Regions from separate parts of the Shewanella sp. 8A genome, predicted to be linked through region 2. Evidence: predicted binding sites of a transcription regulator. Region 2 holds the regulator's gene; each other region holds the start of a gene.

Region 1 (3,284 bases), on a different contig from region 2:
CCGAGATTGAAGGTGAGTTGGTTGAAATCTTGGACGTTGAAAAGATTTTAGATGAAATCTCACCTGTCAAAACGGCCATTAGTGAAGAGGTTAATGAGCAACTTACTCTCGATAGAAGTCAGCATTACCATATTATGGTGATTGATGATTCTGCGGTGGCACGCAAGCAAATTATTCGGTCGTTAGAGTCGTTAAATTTACAAATTGACACGGCAAAAGATGGTCGTGAGGCACTTGATAAGCTCAAGGCCATTGCAAGTGAAATGAATAATGTTGCCGATGAAATTCCACTCATTATCTCCGATATTGAGATGCCCGAAATGGATGGTTATACCTTAACGGCTGAGATCCGTGATGATCCTAAGCTTAAAAATATCAAGGTGGTACTGCACACCTCATTAAGCGGTGTCTTTAACCAAGCCATGGTACAAAAGGTTGGTGCCAATGACTTTATCGCAAAATTTAACCCTGACGAATTAGCTGCGGCAGTGAACAAGCATTTAAGTTTGTAGTGAGAGTGTGGGTTAGTGCCTAGTTGAGCTTTACGCTATAATCTAGCCCTTATTACATGATTGTTGTGCACTTATTTTGGTGCTTGCTATAGGATCTAGGACGTGAATGTGCCTGATAAATCACTCGCTGAAGCAGAATATAATCAATTTAGGTTGTTCTTAGAACAACATAGCGGCATCGTGCTAGGTGAAAATAAACAATACCTCGTACGTAGTCGTCTCGCGCCATTGATGGGCAAATATAACCTTCCTTCGTTATCCGATGTGGTAAAGCATTCGATGAAACCCACGGAACGAGCTTTACGAGCTGAAGTTATTGATGCCATGACCACTAATGAAACCTTATGGTTTCGTGATCGTTATCCATTTGAATTGCTTAATAATGTGCTATTACCAGAATACAGTAAGTTAGGTAGACCTTTAAAAATATGGTCTGCAGCTTGCTCGTCGGGTCAAGAGCCATATTCTTTAGCGATGACCATATTAGAGTACCAGCAAAAAAAACCTGGGGCGCTGCCTGGTGGTGCCTCGATTCAGGCAACGGATCTTTCGCCTTCTATGTTGGAGCGTTGTAAAAATGCTGAGTATGATAGTTTAGCGTTAGCACGTGGATTGTCTGAAGAACGTAAGCGGCAGTTTTTTGATGCTTTGCCTTCTGGCAACATGCGCATAAAGGATAACGTTAAACGTCTAGTCAATTTCCGTGCTCATAACTTGCTCGAGAGTTACACTTTGTTGGGTAAGTTTGACATTATTTTTTGCCGAAATGTGTTGATCTATTTTGCCCCTGAGGCAAAAGCAAAAATTTTGCGGCAATTTGCTGCCGCGTTAAATCCCAAAGGTATCCTCTTTTTAGGCGCATCCGAATCCATTGCTGGCCTTACTGATGAATTTGATATGGTTCGTTGTAACCCTGGCATTTATTACCAAAAGAAAACTTAAGGATTTGATTTTAATTGATAATTACCGGCATAGTTCGGTAATTTTTTTATCTGCTATATCCCTCACAAACTTTATTACCTCCCATAAAAGTATTGGCACATGAATTGCTTTGTTCCCGTGAGTGACACGATGGAGGCAATTTTATGGCGATTAATTTTGATAAGGCACTGGGTGTTCACCAATTCACCTTGGGGATCCGTGCTGAGCGGGCTGAAGTGATTTCAAGCAATATCGCAAATGCTGATACGCCACATTATAAAGCCCGTGACGTCGATTTTTCTGCCGCCTTAAATGTTGCTAAAACCCAGCAACAACAGCGTAATAGCTTAGAGATGACCGCTGATGAGCAGCATTTTGGGCTAGCGCAGCTAACCGGGCAGTACGTTAAATTTCGAGTGCCGAATCAACCCGATACAGGGGATGGCAATACTGTCGACGTTCAACAAGAGCAATCAGCATTTATGCAAAATGCTCTCGAATATCAAATGTCTCTGGGGTTTTTAGACAGTAAATTTAGCGGTATGAAAAAAGCGCTGAGAGGGGATTAATCATGAGTTTATTTAATATCTTCGATGTTGCGGGGTCTGGCATGTCAGCCCAGTCTCTGCGGCTAAATACTACCGCGAGTAACATTGCTAACGCAGATTCAGTCTCCAGCAGTGTAGATAAAACTTACCGTTCTCGTCATCCTATTTTCGAAGCCGAAATGGCCAAGGCGCAAAGTCAGCAACAAGCTTCCCAAGGTGTCACGGTGAAAGGCATAGTCGAGAGTGATAAGCCCCTATTAAAAGAGTATTCGCCGGATCATCCGATGGCGGATGCTGATGGCTTTATTTACAAACCAAATGTCAATGTCATGGAAGAAATGGCTGACATGATTTCAGCTTCTCGCTCATATCAGATGAATGTTCAAGTGGCTGAGGCGGCAAAATCTATGCTGCAACAAACACTTGGGATGGGTAAATAATATGCGTTATTTAGGAGGTACGTTGTGAGCCTCATTAACCAACTGAGTCAAACCTCATCGCAGCTGACTCAAACAAACACTCAATCGAATACGGTATCAACCAATACCACGAAAACGTCGACTAGCTCTACAGGTAACCCATTTTTGGATGGATTACGTTTGCCGAATAGTTCTGCTGTTCCAGAGGCTAAGAGTCAGCAGCTCACTCAAGAGGATTTTTTCTCATTACTCAGTCAGCAGTTATCGATGCAGGATCCCTTCAAGCCCGTTGATAACGACCAGATGATTGCACAAATGGCATCTTTTTCTACAGTCGATGGCATTTCTAAGTTAAATGATCAAATCGTTAATTTAAACAGTGTGATGACATCAAGCCAAGCTTTGCAAGCATCGGGATTAGTTGGGCGAAAAGTGCTGTTACCGACAGATACGGGTTATATCTCTGCAGAAAGCCCAGGCTTAAATGGTGTGATCAGTACTTCAGAGAAAATTCCCGTCATTAATGTTCGAATCGAAGATGATAAAGGGCAAGTCGTTAGAACATTTACTGTTGATGGTAGTAAGGGTGGTAACACTGATGTCAAGTGGGATGGCTTGAATGATAAAGGAGAACCCGTTGCCGCAGGTAATTACTCGATTAAAGCATCGGGTTTGGTGAATGATAAATCACAAGCGTTAGCTGTATCGACCTATGCGCATGTGACCAGTGTTTCTTTAGGTACTGCAGCGACTGGCGCCATTTTGAATCTCAAGGGTGGAATGGCCTTTAAACTGTCGGATGTACTTGCGATTAGTGAAGTTTAATCGTAATCAAGATTGTAAATGGACATCACACTTGTCCATCATTGAATTGAGCAAATGTA
Region 2 (3,284 bases):
CGGGTCAAGTCGTCGGTCTACTCGGCCCTAACGGTGCGGGTAAAACCACCACCTTTTACATGGTCGTGGGCTTAGTTAAAAGCGATAAAGGCCATATCTTTATCGACGATGATGATTTAACCGCCGATCCTATGCATCTGCGTGCCCGCAAAGGTATTGGTTACCTACCACAGGAAGCGAGTATCTTTCGTAAATTAACCGTACACGACAACATCATGGCGGTACTGCAAACCCGTAAAGAGCTCAATAGTGACCAGCGCGAAGAAGCACTAGAGCAACTGCTAGAAGAGTTCCATATCACCCATATTCGTGACAGCCAAGGCATGTCCTTATCGGGCGGTGAACGTCGCCGCGTCGAAATTGCCCGCGCCTTAGCGGCCAACCCCAAGTTTATTCTGCTTGATGAGCCCTTTGCGGGCGTTGATCCGATCTCCGTTATCGATATCAAGAAAATTATCGAGCAGCTTAAGAGCCGAGGCCTTGGAGTACTTATCACAGACCACAATGTGCGCGAGACCTTAGACGTCTGTGAACATGCTTACATTGTGAGTCACGGTAATCTTATTGCCGAGGGCACACCCGCAGAGATCTTAGACAATCAGCAAGTTAGGGCTGTGTACTTAGGTGAACAATTCAGGCTATAGTTACTAAAACAAAGCTAATAAGCCTTGAATTTGAGAGCGCTAGGCTCCATCCATATGATATCAAGCGACCTAAACTCACAATAATAACCTAGGGATCAGCGGTAACATGAAAGCGTCACTCCAGCTCAAACTGGGTCAACAGTTAACCATGACGCCACAACTTCAGCAGGCCATTCGCCTGCTGCAACTGTCGTCATTGGAACTGCAACAAGAAATCCAGCAAGCCTTAGACTCTAATCCTCTTCTCGAGCTGGAAGAGGAGCAATTTGACGCGCCTAGCGAACGTAAGCAAGATATCGCCGATACCGACTTTAGCGAAACGACTGCCCAGCCACAGGAACAAGATAATTCCACCGTGGACATTGCCGAGTCGCTGACCAAAGAATCTCTGCCCGAAGAGTTACCCATGGATACCACTTGGGATGAAGTATTTACCGCATCGCCAAACTCAGGTTCTGGCGCCAGCCGTGAAGATGACATGCCCTTCCAAGGGGAAACTAGCGAGGGGTTGTACGAACATTTAGAATGGCAAAAAAACCTCACACCCTTCTCTGAAACCGATTTAGCCATTGCCACCGCGATTATTGATGCCATTGACGATCAAGGTTATCTCACTCAAAGCACTGAAGATATCCTCGAAGCCATGGGCAATCCCGAGATTGAACTCGACGAAGTTGAAGCCGTGCTCAAGCGTATTCAACATTTCGACCCCGTTGGTGTCGCGGCAAGGGATTTAAGCGAATGTTTACTGATCCAGCTATCTCATTTTTCGCCTGATACCCCTCACATCGAAAACGCCCGCATGCTGATCAAAGATCATTTAGATCTGATCGCCGCTCGCGACTTTAGGCTGTTAATGCGTAAGACCAAACTGAAAGAGGACGAGTTAAGGGACAGTATTGCGCTGATCCAAACCTTGAATCCTCGCCCCGGTTTACTCATCACCCCTGTCGATGAAGAATATGTGATCCCCGATGTATCGGTGTCGAAGAAAAACGGCCGTTGGGTGGTCGAATTAAACCCTGACTGCATGCCAAAAATCAACGTAAATCAGCAATATGCAGCAATGGCCCGAAGTTCAAAAAATCAAGCTGATAGCCAATTTATTCGTGGCCATCTGCAAGAGGCTAAATGGTTTATCAAAAGCCTTGAAAGCCGCAACGAAACACTGCTCAAGGTAGCAAACTGCATAGTGCAATACCAACAGGGTTTCTTCGAATATGGTGAAGAAGCCATGAAACCTATGGTCCTAAACGATATCGCCGAGGCGGTAGAGATGCATGAGTCCACCATTTCACGGGTGACCACACAAAAATACATGCATACCCCAAAAGGACTTTTTGAACTAAAATATTTCTTCTCAAGCCACGTCGGGACGGATGATGGCGGTGAGTGCTCATCCACAGCAATCAGAGCTTTCATTAAGAAACTGGTTGCAGCGGAAAACCAGAAAAAACCATTAAGCGACAGCAAGATGGCTCAACTTCTGGCAGAACAGGGAATTAACGTTGCGCGCAGAACCATTGCGAAGTACCGAGAAGCGATGCTTATTCCCCCTTCCAATCAGCGTAAAAGTTTATAGCCTATTGTGAGTATCGGAGGACGTTTCTATGCAAATAAACCTAAGTGGACACCATATCGAGATTACTGAATCGTTACGGGCATATGTTGAGGAAAAGTTTTCAAAACTTGAACGTCATTTCGAACAGATCAATAATGTGCACGTTGTGCTCAATGTTGAGAAAATGCAACAGATTGCCGAAGCGAGAATCAACCTCACCGGTGGTGAAGTCTTCGCGACTTCAGAGCATGCAGATATGTATGCTGCCATAGACGTCCTGATTGATAAACTTGATCGTCAGGTTATTAAACACAAAGAGAAGTTAACAAAACACTAGCAATGGAACTTCGTACCATACTGCGGCCGGAGTGCACAACCTGCGCCACTCCGGGCAGTAAGAAAAAGGTACTGGAACTCATCAGCGACTTAGCCGCTGCCCAGTACCCCACCCTCTCATCTCAAGAGATCTTCGAAAGCCTCGTGGCGCGCGAAAAGATGGGTAGCACAGGTATAGGTAACGGTATCGCCATTCCACATGGTCGATTAACCGATATAACACAACCCATAGCGATATTGATAAAATGTGAGGAGCCGATAGCCTTTGATGCTATCGATAAACAACCCGTCGATATTTTATTTGCACTACTCGTGCCTGCCGACCAATGTCAGCAGCACCTAAGTACCTTGTCATGCATGGCTGAAAAGCTCAGTGACAAGCAAATATTAAAACAATTGCGCAAGACGCATGATGAAACGGAACTCTATCAGGTAATCATTGGATGAAACTGGTCATAGTGTCAGGGCGTTCAGGCTCAGGCAAATCGGTCGCACTTAGAGTGCTTGAAGATCTCGGCTACTATTGTGTCGATAATTTGCCTTTGCCTTTGATTGGCAGTTTGCTTGAACAGCTCAAAGGCAGTAACGATCTCGTTGCTATCAGTGTTGACGTGCGCAATTTACCAGAGCAAGACAAAGTGCTGGTTAAACAGCTTGCCAGCCTGCCTACGGGCACTGAACTCACCAGCTTCTTCTTAAACTCCAGCGATAAAGTGCTGCTAAAACGCTATAGCGAAACGCGG
Region 3 (3,284 bases), on a different contig from region 2:
CAAGCGCTTACAGCAAGAAGGCATTATTAGCATCGAAAATGCTGCCAATATTGAAGAGGCTAAAGGACTCATTGCTCGACACAAACCCGATCTCATTGCCAGTGCAATGCATTTTGAAGATGGAACAGCGACCGAGTTTTTGAACTACCTGCGCAGCAAAAATGAATATAAAGATATTCAATTTATGCTGATCTCAAGTGAATGTCGCCGTGAACAATTGGAGATTTTCCGCCAGTCTGGCGTAGTCGCGATTCTGCCAAAACCTTTTAATGCCGAACACTTAGGCAAGGCGCTAAATGCGACCATCGATTTGCTCAGCCACGATGAACTCGACTTAAGCCACTTCGATGTGCACGATGTACGCGTGCTTGTGGTTGATGACAGTCGCATGGCACGTAATGTGATCAAGCGAACTATTGGTAATTTGGGGATAAAACTGATTACCGAAGCAGAAGATGGTGCGCAAGCCATTGAATTAATGCGTCATAATATGTTTGATTTAATTATCACTGATTACAATATGCCCAGCGTTGATGGACTGGCATTAACGCAATTTATCCGCAATGAAAGTCAACAATCCCACGTGCCTATTTTAATGGTCTCGTCTGAGGCTAACGATACACATTTAAGTAATGTATCTCAGGCTGGGGTGAATGCCCTGTGCGACAAGCCCTTCGAACCCAAATTGGTTAAGCAACTCTTATATCAGTTGCTCGAAGAATAAAACCTAAGTCACGAATGGCGCAAATACCCTCCAATTTTGTTACTTCGATGACACAAGCCCGCAGCAAAGGGCTTTCCAACGCTTTAACCTTGTGGCATGTTAGGCTCGCTGACTTACATAAATCTACGGAAAGAAGAGACAATAAAAATGAACAAAACTGAACTTATCGCCAAAATTGCAGAAAATGCCGATATCACTAAAGCTGAAGCAGCACGAGCATTGAAATCTTTCGAAGCGGCGATTACTGAATCAATGAAAAACGGTGACAAAATCTCTATCGTCGGATTTGGCTCCTTTGAAACAGCGACTCGTGCAGCTCGTACTGGTCGTAACCCACAAACGGGCAAAGAAATCCAGATCGCTGAAGCCATTGTGCCTAAGTTTAAAGCGGGTAAAACCTTGCGTGATAGTGTGAACTAATTCGCTCGACATTGATTTTATAAAACGCCTCCTCTGTGAGGCGTTTTTTTGCCCTCACGAAAGCATGAAAGATGATTTTTTGCACAAACACAGTGCGTCCACCGCTCTATTTTTGAGCATTTTAAAACATTTAATTAACATAAATTATGTAACCAATTGTTTTTAAAGATGTTCAAATAATGGCATGTGATTAGCAACTCCCTTATCAGAAAAAACCATGATGCACCAATGTCGCCGTATTTAAGTGGCATGAGTGAATCGATAAATAAGTCAATCGAGGGGATGAGTATGAGAAAATCACTGTACAGCGTTTTGGCATTATCGACGGGATTATTACTAACCACTAACGTCTTTGCGGCGGTATCCGGCAATATTGGCGGCACATCAAACTATCTATGGCGCGGAGTGACTCAAACCAATGATGCGGTCGCGATCCAAGGCGGTCTTGACTACAGTCATGACTCAGGATTTTATGCGGGTACGTGGGCATCAAATGTCGATTTTGGCAATGACACTAGCTACGAGTTAGACCTCTATGCTGGTTACGGTGGCAACATCACCGACGATCTCAGCTATGATTTTGGCTATCTCTATTATGCCTACCCCGATGCCGAAGGCAGCATCGATTTTGGTGAGCTCCACGGGGCTATTACCTGGAAGTGGGTCGAACTCAGTTATTCCCACGTGATCAATGCGGGTGATGACGTAGCGGCGGAACCACTCGATAACAAAGATATGAGTTATCTTGCCGCCACAGCATCTTTCCCTTTAACCGAGAAACTTAGCCTGTCATTCCACTATGGCTACTCCACGGGCGATGTGGTTGAAGCTTGGTTTGGTGAGGATAACTATGCCGATTACAACGTAACACTTAGTGCAGATACCAGCATGGGCACAGTCTCTTTTATGGTATCAGATACTGATCTGGCTGATGACGATGCTAAAATCGCTTTAGGTTACTCCTATAGCTTTGATTTATAAAACAAAGAACTAAGAAACACGCCGCGTTAATCGCGGCGTTTTTTATTAAGCGATCACCGCCCGATTCGACTTACGTGCTAACACCATTTTCTCAATATATTCCACAATAGGCTCAGTTACCGAAATACCCGTAGTTTGCTCAATACCTTCGATACCAGGAGCTGAGTTCACCTCAAGGATCAACGGGCCACGATTCGAACGTAAAATATCCACGCCTGCAACGACTAATCCCATCGCTTTAACAGCGGCAACGGCCATCTTGCGCTCTTCTGGCGTAATTTTCACTTTTTCACCACAGCCGCCTAAGTGTAAGTTTGAACGAAAATCGCCCTCTGGCCCCTGACGCTTCATCGAGGCCACCACTTTATCACCCACCACAAAACAGCGAATATCACTGCCGTTGGACTCTTGAATATACTCTTGCACCAAAATATTGGCTTTGAGCCCTAAAAAGGCTTCAATCACGCTCTCAGCGGCGGTTTTCGTTTCCGCTAATACCACCCCAATCCCCTGCGTACCTTCGAGTAACTTGATCACTAAAGGAGCACCGCCCACCATATTAATGAGATCAGGAATATCATTGGGTTTATTGGCAAATCCAGTGATAGGCATACCAATGCCTTTGCGTGAAAGTAATTGCAGAGCACGTAACTTATCCCGCGAGCGTGCTATCGAAATTGAATCGTTGGCGGCAAATACACCCATCATTTCAAACTGGCGCACCACTGCGCAGCCATAAAAGGTCACACTGGCATGAATACGCGGAATAATGGCATCAAACCCTGTTAATTCTTCTCCCTGATAATGAATGCTAGGTTTAACGGAATTAATATTCATGTAGCAATTCAAGGTATTAATCACCACAGCCTCATGACCACGGCTTTCGCAGGCGGCCACTAAACGTCGGGTGGAATACAATTCTGGAAACTGAGATAAAATACCGATTTTCATTACTAAATGACCAAATTAAACACAGTGATTGAAGCTCTGAGCACATTGCATCAGAAAGGGGCGCTGATATTTGTCTATTGCTCAGTGTAAAGCAAGAAAATATTCCTCACCAGACGAAAACCTAAGCCTTAGTCAAACGTAAGATAATCTTCACAATTTAGTGACTAACGGTGTAATGAACCTTGCTTCAAATTCGCTTGCCTCTAGA

The links. The regulator sigma-54, encoded in region 2, starts transcription at its own class of promoters, with help from an activator protein. The targets are predictions, from matches to a motif close to GTTGGCACGNNNNTNGNNT.
Region 1: the regulator sigma-54 is predicted to act here: its motif matches at 1,546-1,564, upstream of flgB (flagellar basal body rod protein FlgB).
Region 3: the regulator sigma-54 is predicted to act here: its motif matches at 1,323-1,341, upstream of M0413_RS02695 (TorF family putative porin).

What each region holds. Positions count from the first base shown of each region.
Region 1 covers NZ_JAMDJP010000005.1:187,672-190,955, forward strand. Annotated here, with positions in the region: gene M0413_RS05875 (chemotaxis protein CheV) at 1-512, shown strand, start outside; gene M0413_RS05880 (CheR family methyltransferase) at 615-1,454, shown strand; gene flgB (flagellar basal body rod protein FlgB) at 1,598-2,002, shown strand; gene flgC (flagellar basal body rod protein FlgC) at 2,005-2,421, shown strand; gene flgD (flagellar hook assembly protein FlgD) at 2,446-3,225, shown strand.
Region 2 covers NZ_JAMDJP010000021.1:5,933-9,216, reverse strand. Annotated here, with positions in the region: gene lptB (LPS export ABC transporter ATP-binding protein) at 1-644, shown strand, start outside; gene M0413_RS15610 (RNA polymerase factor sigma-54) at 751-2,226, shown strand; gene hpf (ribosome hibernation promoting factor) at 2,255-2,542, shown strand; gene ptsN (PTS IIA-like nitrogen regulatory protein PtsN) at 2,545-2,988, shown strand; gene rapZ (RNase adapter RapZ) at 2,985-3,284, shown strand, end outside.
Region 3 covers NZ_JAMDJP010000002.1:264,305-267,588, reverse strand. Annotated here, with positions in the region: gene M0413_RS02705 (response regulator) at 1-724, shown strand, start outside; gene M0413_RS02700 (HU family DNA-binding protein) at 872-1,144, shown strand; gene M0413_RS02695 (TorF family putative porin) at 1,433-2,125, shown strand; gene rimK (30S ribosomal protein S6--L-glutamate ligase) at 2,171-3,076, opposite strand; gene M0413_RS02685 (putative bifunctional diguanylate cyclase/phosphodiesterase) at 3,227-3,284, opposite strand, start outside.